2 regions of the Glycomyces sp. NPDC046736 genome follow, and region 1 is predicted to be linked to the other one. Evidence: riboswitches for the same ligand, from Rfam matches in the RefSeq annotation. Region 1 holds a riboswitch; the other holds the start of a gene.
What was found. A riboswitch is a leader RNA that binds a small molecule or an ion and turns the genes downstream of it on or off. The one in region 1 is predicted to bind thiamine pyrophosphate.

Region 1 (5,130 bases):
TCGAAGCCGCGTTCGTCGCTGGTCGCGCCGATGACGATCTCGCCGTCGGATCGGGTGACGATGTAGATCGGGTGGCCTTTCACGAAGCCGCGCACGGTGGTTCGGGGTACGGCTTGGCCTTCGGCCCGGAGGCGGAGGACGACGCCGCGCACGGGCCGGACCGACAGGCGCCAGGGTTCGAGTGCGGCGGAACCGCAACCGCCGGCGATGACGGTCTGGTCGGCGTCGAGCGCGGTGGTGTCGGTGACGGGGGCGGTGTGGAACTGAACGCCCGCATGCTCGGCGGCGATGATCAGTGCTTTGTGGACGACCCGAGGATCGACGGCGCGGTCGCCGGGGGCGAGGAGGCCGCCGCGGACGCGATGGCTGAGCAGCGGTTCGGTTTGTCTTGCGGCCCTTGGGGTGAGGGTGTCGACGGTGCGGTCTGTGGCGCGGTAGAGGTCGGCTTGGTGCTCGACTTCGGCGCGGTCGGCGTCGTCGAGGCCGACGACGAGGGTGGGCACGTCGCAGAAGCCGACGTCGAGGCCGGTGGCCTGTTCGAGGTCGGCGGCGAACGCGGGCCAGGCGTCGGCGGAGGCGGCCATGAGCGGGGCCAGCGCCTGTTCGCCGTAGTGGGTCTCGGTGGCGGGAGCGATCATGCCCGCGGCGACGCGCGACGCGCCTGAGCCGGGCGCGGGGTCGTGCACGACGACCGCGGCCCCGGCGTGGGCGGCTCGCCACGCGATGGCGAGCCCGATGGACCCGGCCCCGATGACGGCGACGCGGGTCATCGGCCCTCACCCGCATGTCGGTGGCCGATGGCGGCGTCGGTCGGTGCGGCGGGCGGTTGCGGTGGGTGCGATGCAGCGGGGCGGTCGAGCGTTGCGGATTCAGCGCCGGTCTCGGTGGTGGATTCGGGCCGGAGCGCGGTCGAGGCCGACGCTGCGTCGCCGGGATCGGTGTCGCCTTGGGGCGCAAGCGGTTGCGTGTGGGAGGGCTCGGTGGGCCGATCGAGTGCTGCGCGGTCGGTGGTGACGGCGGCGGCGGTCGATTCGCACCGGAGCGCGGTCGGGGCCGACGCTGCGTCGCCGGGATCGGTGTCGCCTTGGGGCGCAAGCGGTTGCGTGTGGGAGGGATCGGTGGGCCGATCGAGTGCTGCGCGGTCGGTGGTGACGGCGGCGGCGGCGGCGGCGGTCGATTCGCGCCGGAGCGTGGTCGGGGTCGAAGTCGGGTTGCTGGGTTCAGTGTCGGCCTGAGGTGCAGGCGATTGCGCGGGGTTCGGCGCGGCCGGGTTGGGGCGGGCCGGGGTGCGCGTGACAGTGCGGCGGGGACCGGTGCGGAACTTCGGGGTTTCGTCCAGTGCCGCGAGGAGTTCGGCCGTTGCGGCTGCTGGGTCCTCGGCGGCCGCTATCGCTCCGACCACCGCTACGCCGTGGGCCCCGGCCGCGCGGCATTCGGCTGCTCGGGATGCGGTGATGCCGCCGATCGCGATCACCGGGAGGTCGACCGCGGCGCAGACCGCGGCGAGGCCTTCGAGGCCGATCGGTGCGGGGAGGCCGGTTTTCGTGGTGGTGGCCCAGACCGGGCCGACGCCGAGATAGGTGGCTCCGGCTCGGCGGGCGGCTCGGGCCGCCTCCGGTTCGCGGCAGGTGCCGCCGATGATCGCGCCGGGCGCGAGGATGCGGCGGGCGGCGTCGATCGGGAGGTCTCGGGCGCCGAGGTGGACGCCGTGCGCGCCGACGGCTTGGGCGACGTGGACGCGGTCGTTGACCAGGCAGGTCGCGCCGTACCGCTCGCAGAGCGCCATGAGTTCGGCGGCGAGGTCGTGGGCCTCGCGGTCGTCGTAATGGTCCTCGGGGCGGACCTGGATCAGCCGGGCCCCCGCCGCCAGCGCGGCCTCGGCGACCACGAGGGGGTCGCGGCGAGGGGCGGCGACCGGCGATGCGGGCGACGTTGCCGCGAGCGGGGCTCGGCCGGTCGAGGCGGCGGTCGACGGGTCGCGGCCGGGAGGCGTTCCCGTGATCGGTTCGCGGCCAAGGGAAGCGGCCGGGTCGCCGCCGCGCGAGTCGACCGTCCGGTCGAATGTCGCTTCCGTGAGTGCGGCAGGGCCGGGGAGAGCTTCTGGGTGGGGGTCGCGCCCCGACTGGGAGGTACCGAAGCCGCTGGGGCGGCGGGTGTCGGTGATGACGTGAAGTCGAGGCAGACTGAATGCGTGCATGGCTCCTTCTCCCTGCGCCAGCATGATCTGGATCAGGTTCGACGGTCGGGACTACCAAGTCCCCTCTCAGCCCGATGCATCGGACTCCCGTGGGCGTATTCGTTTCTGGCGGCCACGTTACGTCATCGCGGCGTTCCGTGACAAGTCGGTGTCAGCATCCGGACACTTCGGTCAGGGCGCGCGCCGCTGGCCCGCCTCGGCCCGGTGTTCGCCCATGCGCCTCAGACCCGTTGCGAGCGAATGCATTCCGAAGCCGAAGACCACCGCGCCCGGAACCAGGACGAGGAACATCGTGAGGTCGGCCCTGTCGCGTTGCTCTCCGGGGGTGGCCTCGCCCCTGGCGACCCCGTTGACGACCACGACGCACCGCACTTCCTCACTGGGCGTGCAGATCTCGGTGTTCGCCCGCATCCCGATCGCGACCAGCATCGTGATGAGCCCGGCCAGTACGGCCGCCGCGCCCGCGATCGCCCGGCCCGAGCCGATGCGCCGCGCCTCGCGGACCTCCTCGGGCGGCGGGGCGGCCAGTTCGCGCAGTTCGACGATGAGGTCGCCGCGGCCGTCGGGGCCGGGCATGCCCTCGCCGGTCAGGCGCAGTTCGGCGCCGTCGGCGGTGCCCGCCGGGACGCGGAGTTCGGCCTCGCCGCCGAGCGTCTCGATGTCGAGGATGTCGCCGTCTTCGAGCACTTCGGGTTCGACGTCGAGCACCGTGTGCAGGTCGGCGCCGTCGCGGGTGAAGACGGGGTGCGGGGTCTCGCGCACGATCGCGATCACGCCGTCGGCGCCTTCGGCGGGGAGCATCACCGTGTCGCCGTCGGCCAGGCCGGGCTTGATCCGCACCGTGACGTCGCGTTCGACGACCATCGAGCCCGACCCGTCGCAGTAGTTGCACCACTGCCCGTCCTCGCGGCCCGAGCCCTCGCAGTTGACGCAGGGGCCCGGCGCGGCCACGTTCACGGTCGCCTTGCCGCCGTAAGCGATCTGGGTGAGCGTCAGGGGCAGGTCGACGGCGCCGCTGGGAGCCTCGTCACGGGGCATGGGGTCCTCCGGGGTCGCTCGGGAGCCACCCCATCGTAGGCCAGACCCCCGACGCTACTGCTCCGAGCGGTCCACGCGCAGGACCCGGTAGCCGTTCGCGCTGGCGTGCTTGTCGACGGTCCAGCCGCGCTCGGCCAGCCAGCGCGCCAGGGAGTCGGCGCCGAGGTGCTTGGAGACGACGAGCCAGGCCACGCCCTCGTCGCTGAGGCGCGGGAGCCAGGTGGCGAGGAGTTCGTGGAGGGCGGGCTTGCCGATCTTGATGGGCGGGTTGGACCAGATCTCGTCGAAGCGGACCTCGGCGGGGACCTCCTCGGGGACGGCGACGTGCACGGTCCCGGGGACCTTCTCGGTGTTGCGGCGGGTCAGGTCGAGGGCGCGGCGGTTGACGTCGACGGCCCAGACCTCGGCGTCGGCGCGCTGGGCCAGGACGGTGCTGATGGGGCCGTAGCCGCAGCCCAGGTCGAGGAAGGTGCCGGGCGTGTCGGGAGGGACGACCTTGTTGAGGAGCACGCTCGTGCCGGGGTCGAGGCGGCTGCCGGAGAAGACGCCTGTGGAGGTCGTCAGCTCGTGGGTGACGCCGTCGAGGGTGAACTCGATGGTCCGCTCGCGGTCGTCCACGGCGGGCTGCTCGCTGAAATAGTGCTCCGGCTGCTCAGACACGCCCCCATTGTCGCGCGTCGCGCCCGGGCGGGGCGGCCGGACCGGCGCGGAGAGACGCACGCGTCTTCACCCGCGAAGATGAAGTTCGCTCATCGCGGTCCTTCTCCCGAGGGAACCTTTCCGGGTTTCACCCCGCCGCGGGTCTAAGCTGCGAGCTATGGCACATGGCCCGTCTCCCTTCGGCGTTCCCCAGCAGACGCAGGGGCGCCGAGAACCGACCGATCCGGGATACGACTGGGCGGAGTACGACGAGCGCGCGCAATCGGGCGCGCCCACCGTCCGGCTCAGCCCCGAGGAACTGCCGCCTTCCGTGATCGACCGCGGCGCGGAGGAGGACATGGAGGCGCACCTGGAGCACATCCACGCGTCCCGTCCGCTCCGCCGCGCCGCCCAGCGCGCCCGCCGCCGCACCCGCTGGTGGCTGGTGGCGCTCGCCGTGGTCTCCGCGCTCGCGGTGGCCGCGGCCTGCGCGGCCGGGGCGTTCATCGTGCTGCGCGAGGGCGAGTCCGATCCGTCTGCGCAGCAGACCGGCGACGCTCAAGCATCGTCCCCTGTGGAGTCGGGTTCGGACGCTCCGGAGGTGGTGGACCCAATCGCCGCGAGGGAGACCGACGCCGCGCCGATCACCGTCGAGGAGCTGTTCGCCGCCGCCTCGTTCACTCCGGCCGGGGCCGCGGGCGCGTACGAGGTGCTCGAAGCCGAGGAGCTGACCGACTGCGCCGCAGCGGGACTGGACGAACTCGCCGAGCTGCTCGGCGACGCCGACTGCACGCAGACCGTGCGCGCGACCGTGGTCAATCCCGACGGGGAGTACGCCGCCACGGCGGGCGTGCTCAACCTCGCCGACGCCGAAGAGGCCGAGGCGCTGCGGGAGGCGATCGACGCCGGGCTCGAAGGCGGCTTCGCGGCGCTGCGCACCGACGGCGCGGCCGAGGAGCTGGGCCGCGCGGCGACCATGGTCGGCTACAACACCTACGGGCACTACCTGATGTACGTGGTCATCGGGCGCACCGACGGCGAGGCCATCGAGAGCGCCGACGACCCGGTGCGCACCATCGTGGGCGACCTGGTCGACGTGTGGTTCGTGGACCAGCTCAAGCCCCGGCGCGACGTGCAGTAGAAGCGGTAACGTGGTCGCTCACCGAACCGGGAGGCCAGCATGAGCACCGCACCCGACCCGTGGGCGATCGCCGAAGCGCTGCGGCAGTGGGCGAGTGACACCGACTGGGTGGACT
Region 2 (5,130 bases), on a different contig from region 1:
GCCGATGGCCTTCACCTCGGTGCCCGCGGCGGGGACGGTGTCGCCGCCGGAGACGGCCGTGAACGGGAGGTCGCCGAGGACGGCGGTGATCGCTTCGGGTCCGTAGATGCGGGCCTCGGGGCGTTCTTCGAGGAGGAGCCGCAGTTCGGGGTCGTTGCAGTGGTCGGGGTGCTGGTGGGTGACGAACACGGCGTCGGCGCCGTCGAGCGCGGCCGGGTCGGAGAACACGCCCGGGTCGATGACGATGGCTCCTTGGTCGGTCTCGATGCGGACGCAGGCGTGGCCGTACTTGGTCAGTCGCATCTGCTCACCGTAGAACGGGTAGCGGGCTCGCGAGCGTTTCGGGGGAAATCGGCTCAGAGCGCGGTGAAGGTCCCTTGGGCGAGGCTGAGGGCGACGGCCGCGGCGCACACGGCGAGCGCGGCGGCGACGACGGCCCAGTCGGCGGGGTGCATGCGCTGCTCGCGGGCGTGGGTGCGCGGGATCTCGGAGTCGAATCCGCGGGCGTCCATGGCTGCCGCGAGGCGCCCGGCGCGGCGGATCGCGCCGACGAGCAGCGTGAACATGGTCGAGGTGAACAGGCGCAGGCGCCGCAGCGGATTGGCGCCGCCTTCGAGCCCGCGGGCGCGGCGGGCGGTGGTGATCTGCCGCCATTCGGCGGCGAGGATCGGCAGCAGCCGCAGCGCGGCGAGGGCGCCGATGGTGAAGCGGGCGGGGGCTTTGAGCTGCTGGGTGAGGGCGTCGGCGAGGTCGGTCGGATCGGTGGTGGCGAAGACGAGGACCCCGGCGGTGGCGGCGACGCACACGCGCAACCCGATCGCGGTCGCGTCGAGCAGCGCACCGGTACTGATCTCGACGGGCCCGAGCGAGAAGAGGAGGCGCCCGGTCTGTTCGGCGGCGAACACGGCATTGACGATGACGACGGTCCCGGCGGCGAACCAGAGCAACCGAAGCCGCCGAACCAGCGGCCCGGGCCGGATGCCGGTGAACGGCAGCACCAGGAGGAGTGCGGCTAGGAGCAGCAGCGGGGTGAGCCAGTCGGAGGCGATGAGCGCGGTGGTCGACAGGGCGACGACGGCGCCAAGCTTCGCGACGGGATTGACGCGGGCGATCGGCGCCTCGGGCGCGCACACGGGAGCGATGGTCAGCATGGGGCCCCCGGGCCGGCAGGGGTGAAGCGCGGGCGAGGCGACCTGGCCAGTGCGGACGTTGGGCCTGCGCTGGTCCGGTCGCGCGGTGTTCGGTCGGAGGTGAGTTCACGGGTGGCCAGCGATCCGGGTCGGCCGTGTCGAGGTCGGTGCGTCATCGACGGACCTCCTTCGACACTCTGCCCTGATCGAGGACGAGTTCGCGGGTGGCCAGTGCTGCCGCGAAGTCGCGGTCGTGGGTGACCGCGAGGAGGGCGGTGCCCTCGTCGCGGATGTCGGCGGTGAGGTCGACGAGTTCGCCCCAGGTGCGGCGGTCTTGGCCGAAGGTGGGTTCGTCCAGCAGGAGCACGCCCGGGGCGGCCGCGAGGGCTCCGGCGACCGAGAGCCTGCGGGCCTCGCCGCCGGAGAGCGTGTGGGGGTTCGCGAGGGCCAAGGGTGCCAATCGGAGTCGTTCGAGGAGTTCGTCCACTCGGGCCTCGATGCGGGCCTTGGGCCACCCGGCCTGACGGGGGCCGAAGGCGAGTTCGTCGCTCACGGTGGCGGTCACGAACTGGTGCTCGGGGTCTTGGAAGACCGTGCCGACGCGCGCGGCGAGGCGGCGCGCGGGGAGCTTGTGGAGCGGGCGCGATTCGCCGGGGACCGCGGCCCGGCCGCGGGTGGGTCGTTCGAGGCCGCCCGCCAGGAGCGCGAGCGTGGACTTCCCCGAGCCGTTGGGGCCGGTGACGGCGAGCAGTTCGCCTTGGCGCAGTTCGAAGGAGACGCCGTCGAGCGCGGGCCGGTCGGCTCCGGGGTGGACCAGTGCCAGGTCGTGGGCGCTGAGGGCGAGGTCGCCCGCCGCGCGGGCGGGCCGGGTCGGCAGCGGTGCGCCCGGGACCCAGACGCCTTGGGCCGCAAGGGTCTCGCCGTGCTCGGCGAGGACTTTCGCGGCGGGCCCGTCGGCCAGGAGCGCGCCGCCGGGGCCGAGGGCGATCACGCGGTCGACGAGGTTGAGGATGTCGGCCACGCGGTGCTCGACGACGATCATGGTGGCTTCGGTGTCGGCCAGCGCCGACCGGAGCGCGTCGCGGATGTGCTGCGCGCCTTCGGGGTCGAGGTTCGCGGTGGGTTCGTCGAGGAGGATCAGGTCGGGCCTGCGGGCCAGCACCCCCGCGAGGGCGAGGCGCTGCTGCTCGCCGCCGGAGAGGGCGTGCGTGTCGCGTTCGGGCCCGTAGGGGAAGCGGACCGAGTCGAGGGCGCGGTGCACGGCGGGCCAGATTCGACCGGCCGGGACGGCCTGGTTCTCCAGGCCGAAGGCCACGTCGTCGCCGCTGCGGGCCATGACGAGCTGCGTCTCGGGGTCTTGGAACAGGATGCCGACGCGTTCGCGCTGGTCGGCGGCGGGCTTGCCGTCGAGGAGGACTTCGCCGTCCTGTTCACCGGAGTCGCCGGTGAGGAGCCCGGCGAGCGCGGCGAGCAGGGTGGACTTGCCCGACCCCGAGGGGCCGAGCAGGAGCACCCGCTCGCCGGGCTCGACGCGCAGGTCGACGTCCGAGACGGCCTTGGCCCTTCGCCCGGCGTGGCGCCAGGCGAAGCCGCGGAACTCGACCGGGATCATCGGTCAGATCCGGGCCCGTTCGCGCCCGGCGGGGAACCGGTCGAGGACCCCGGTGGGGGCCATGGCCTTGACGAGGGCCTTGGAGCCGAGACCGGCGACGAGCGCGCCGGAGAGGAGGGCGAGCACGAAGTAGGGGACCTTGAACTCCCACAGCCCGGTGTCGGGGTAGGAGTTGCGCAAGTCGAAGAGCGCGAGGGCGACGGCCGAGAGCGCGCCGCCGAGGAGCGCGACCGCGGTGTTCCAGCGGCGGTAGCGGGTGGCGGCGAACGCGAGTTCGCCGCCGAGGCCCTGGAGGAGGCCCTGGTAGATCACGGCGACGCCCCAGTACGCGCCGAGGAGCGCCGAGACGGTGGCGGCGAGGCCTTCGGTGAAGAGTCCGGCTCCGGCGCGGCGGACGATGAGCGGGGCGAGCACGGCGGGGATGAGCCACACGCCGTTGAGGACCGACTTCAGGGGCGGGTAGAACAGGAGGGCCGGTTCGAGTCCGGCCCAGACGAACCCCCAGGCCCAGAACACGACGCCGAAGGCGACGGCGAGGACGGCGCAGGTGAGGATGTCGACGGTGCGCCAGCGGCCGGGGGCGGCGAGGGCGGTGCTGTCGGGCATGGGCATGCCTTTCGTGGAAAAAGGGACACGACGCGACAGCGGTCGACGAACGACTTCCTACGCCGGTATTACCCGGATCAGGTGTGAGGGTCTGCGGTCGGTTCCGCACTCTCAGCCAATCGGCTCCCCTGTCAGCTTCGACGTTAACACCACGCGGTGCGCCGGTAGCGTGTGCGCGGCCTCGCGGTGACGGCCCGCGCGGCGGGCCGTAGATTGCCGGGATGACCACTGAAGCGGATTGGGATCTGGTGCGGCGGGTCGTGGCGGCGCTGCCGGAGGGGACCTGGACCTCGTACGGGGACCTGGCGGAGCTGATCGGGACGGGACCGCGGCAGGTGGGCGCGTTCATGAAGGACGGCGATGTGCAGCGGGCCTATCGGGTGCTCACCGCGGGCGGCACGGTCTCTGAGGGTTTCCGCTGGTCGGACGGGCGCAGCGGACGGGACGTGCCGGAGCTTTTGCGTGAGGACGGCGTGACGGTGTCCGCGAAGGGCCGCGCGGACCGGTCGCAGCGGATGTCGGTGTACGACTTGAAGCTCTTGGCGAACGAGCTCGAACAGGACGAGGCCTGACCGGTCTCAGTGCAGGTCGGCGTCCGGGGCGGTGTGCTTCCAGGACGTGAACTCGACCGCCAGCCCGGGCCGCGACGGCGCGCAGCAGTACGGGCCGGCCTGGACCTCGGCCTCGGGGTCGAGCGGCGCGAGGCGCACCAGCCGCCACGGCTCCTCCCCCGCGCGGGCGCGGACTGCGACCGCGTCCCTCAGGCGCGTGGCCCGGACGGTGACTTCGAGTCCGGCCCACTCGGGGACCGGCGCGGTGGACCAGTCGGACTTCACGTCGGTGACCACGGCCCCGATCTGGAGCGCGCCGTCGGCGTACTCGACGCCGGTCTTGATCCAATGCTCGGCGTCGGCGCGGATCATGATCCCGGCCTGGTCGAACTGCCGGTCGTACCCGGCGATGAAGCTCACCTCGACCGCGCGCGTGCCGTCCCAGGCCTCCAGGAGCGCGTGCTCGTCGTCGTGGACGAACCCGTAGCCGGTGTGCCGCCACGCGTCCGAGCCTTCGACGGCGGTGACCAGGAGGTGCCCGTCGTCGGTCTCTTCGGCCGAGACCGGCAGCGCCGTCCACGCGCCGGACTTCCACGGAATGTCGATCGGTGCCTCGATGTCCATCGGCCCGAGCCTAGTCGGACTCGCTGCCGCCGTTCAAGGGCTTGACGCACCCATGGGGTAGAAACGGGGCATGGCAGGAATCGGCACGGACACGCTCAGGGACGAGGCGGAGGCGCTGCTGCGCGCCCTCGCCGGGGAACACGCCAGACTGCGCGAGGACCAGTGGCGCGCGATCGAGGCGCTGTGCTCGGGCGGCGAGGACGGCAGGCGGGTGCTCCTGGTGCAGCGCACCGGGTTCGGCAAGTCCGCGGTGTACTTCACCGCGACCTCGCTACTGCGCCGCCGCGGCGCCGGGCCCACCGTGATCGTCTCGCCGCTGCTCGCTCTGATGCGCAACCAGATCGAGGCGGCCCAGCGCGCCGGGGTGCGCGCCCGCACGATCAACTCGGCCAACCCCGAGGACTGGGACCAGATCGCCGAGGCCATCGCCGAGGACGCGGTGGACGTGCTGCTCATCAGCCCCGAGCGGCTCAACAACCCCGCGTTCCGCGACTACCAGCTCCCCAAGCTTGCCGCCGGGTGCGGGATGCTCGTGGTCGACGAGGCCCACTGCATCTCCGACTGGGGCCACGACTTCCGGCCCGACTACCGGCGCATCGCCACCTTC

Region 2: linked by a shared signal. The riboswitch ahead of AB0B28_RS00915 (ECF transporter S component) and the one ahead of thiE (thiamine phosphate synthase) in region 1 are both predicted to bind thiamine pyrophosphate.

Annotation. Positions count from the first base shown of each region.
Region 1 covers NZ_JBEYYO010000007.1:4,453-9,582, reverse strand. The annotation lists gene thiO (glycine oxidase ThiO) at 1-770, opposite strand, end outside; partial or broken gene thiE (thiamine phosphate synthase) at 1,337-1,888, opposite strand; TPP riboswitch at 2,188-2,298, opposite strand; gene AB0B28_RS09030 (DnaJ C-terminal domain-containing protein) at 2,369-3,235, opposite strand; gene AB0B28_RS09025 (methyltransferase) at 3,290-3,895, opposite strand; gene AB0B28_RS09020 (hypothetical protein) at 4,053-5,015, shown strand; gene AB0B28_RS09015 (hypothetical protein) at 5,055-5,130, shown strand, end outside.
Region 2 covers NZ_JBEYYO010000001.1:198,721-203,850, reverse strand. The annotation lists gene AB0B28_RS00930 (MBL fold metallo-hydrolase) at 1-303, opposite strand, end outside; gene AB0B28_RS00925 (energy-coupling factor transporter transmembrane component T) at 357-1,151, opposite strand; gene AB0B28_RS00920 (ATP-binding cassette domain-containing protein) at 1,303-2,742, opposite strand; gene AB0B28_RS00915 (ECF transporter S component) at 2,746-3,348, opposite strand; TPP riboswitch at 3,386-3,488, opposite strand; gene AB0B28_RS00910 (MGMT family protein) at 3,570-3,920, shown strand; gene AB0B28_RS00905 (DUF1349 domain-containing protein) at 3,927-4,523, opposite strand; gene AB0B28_RS00900 (DEAD/DEAH box helicase) at 4,594-5,130, shown strand, end outside.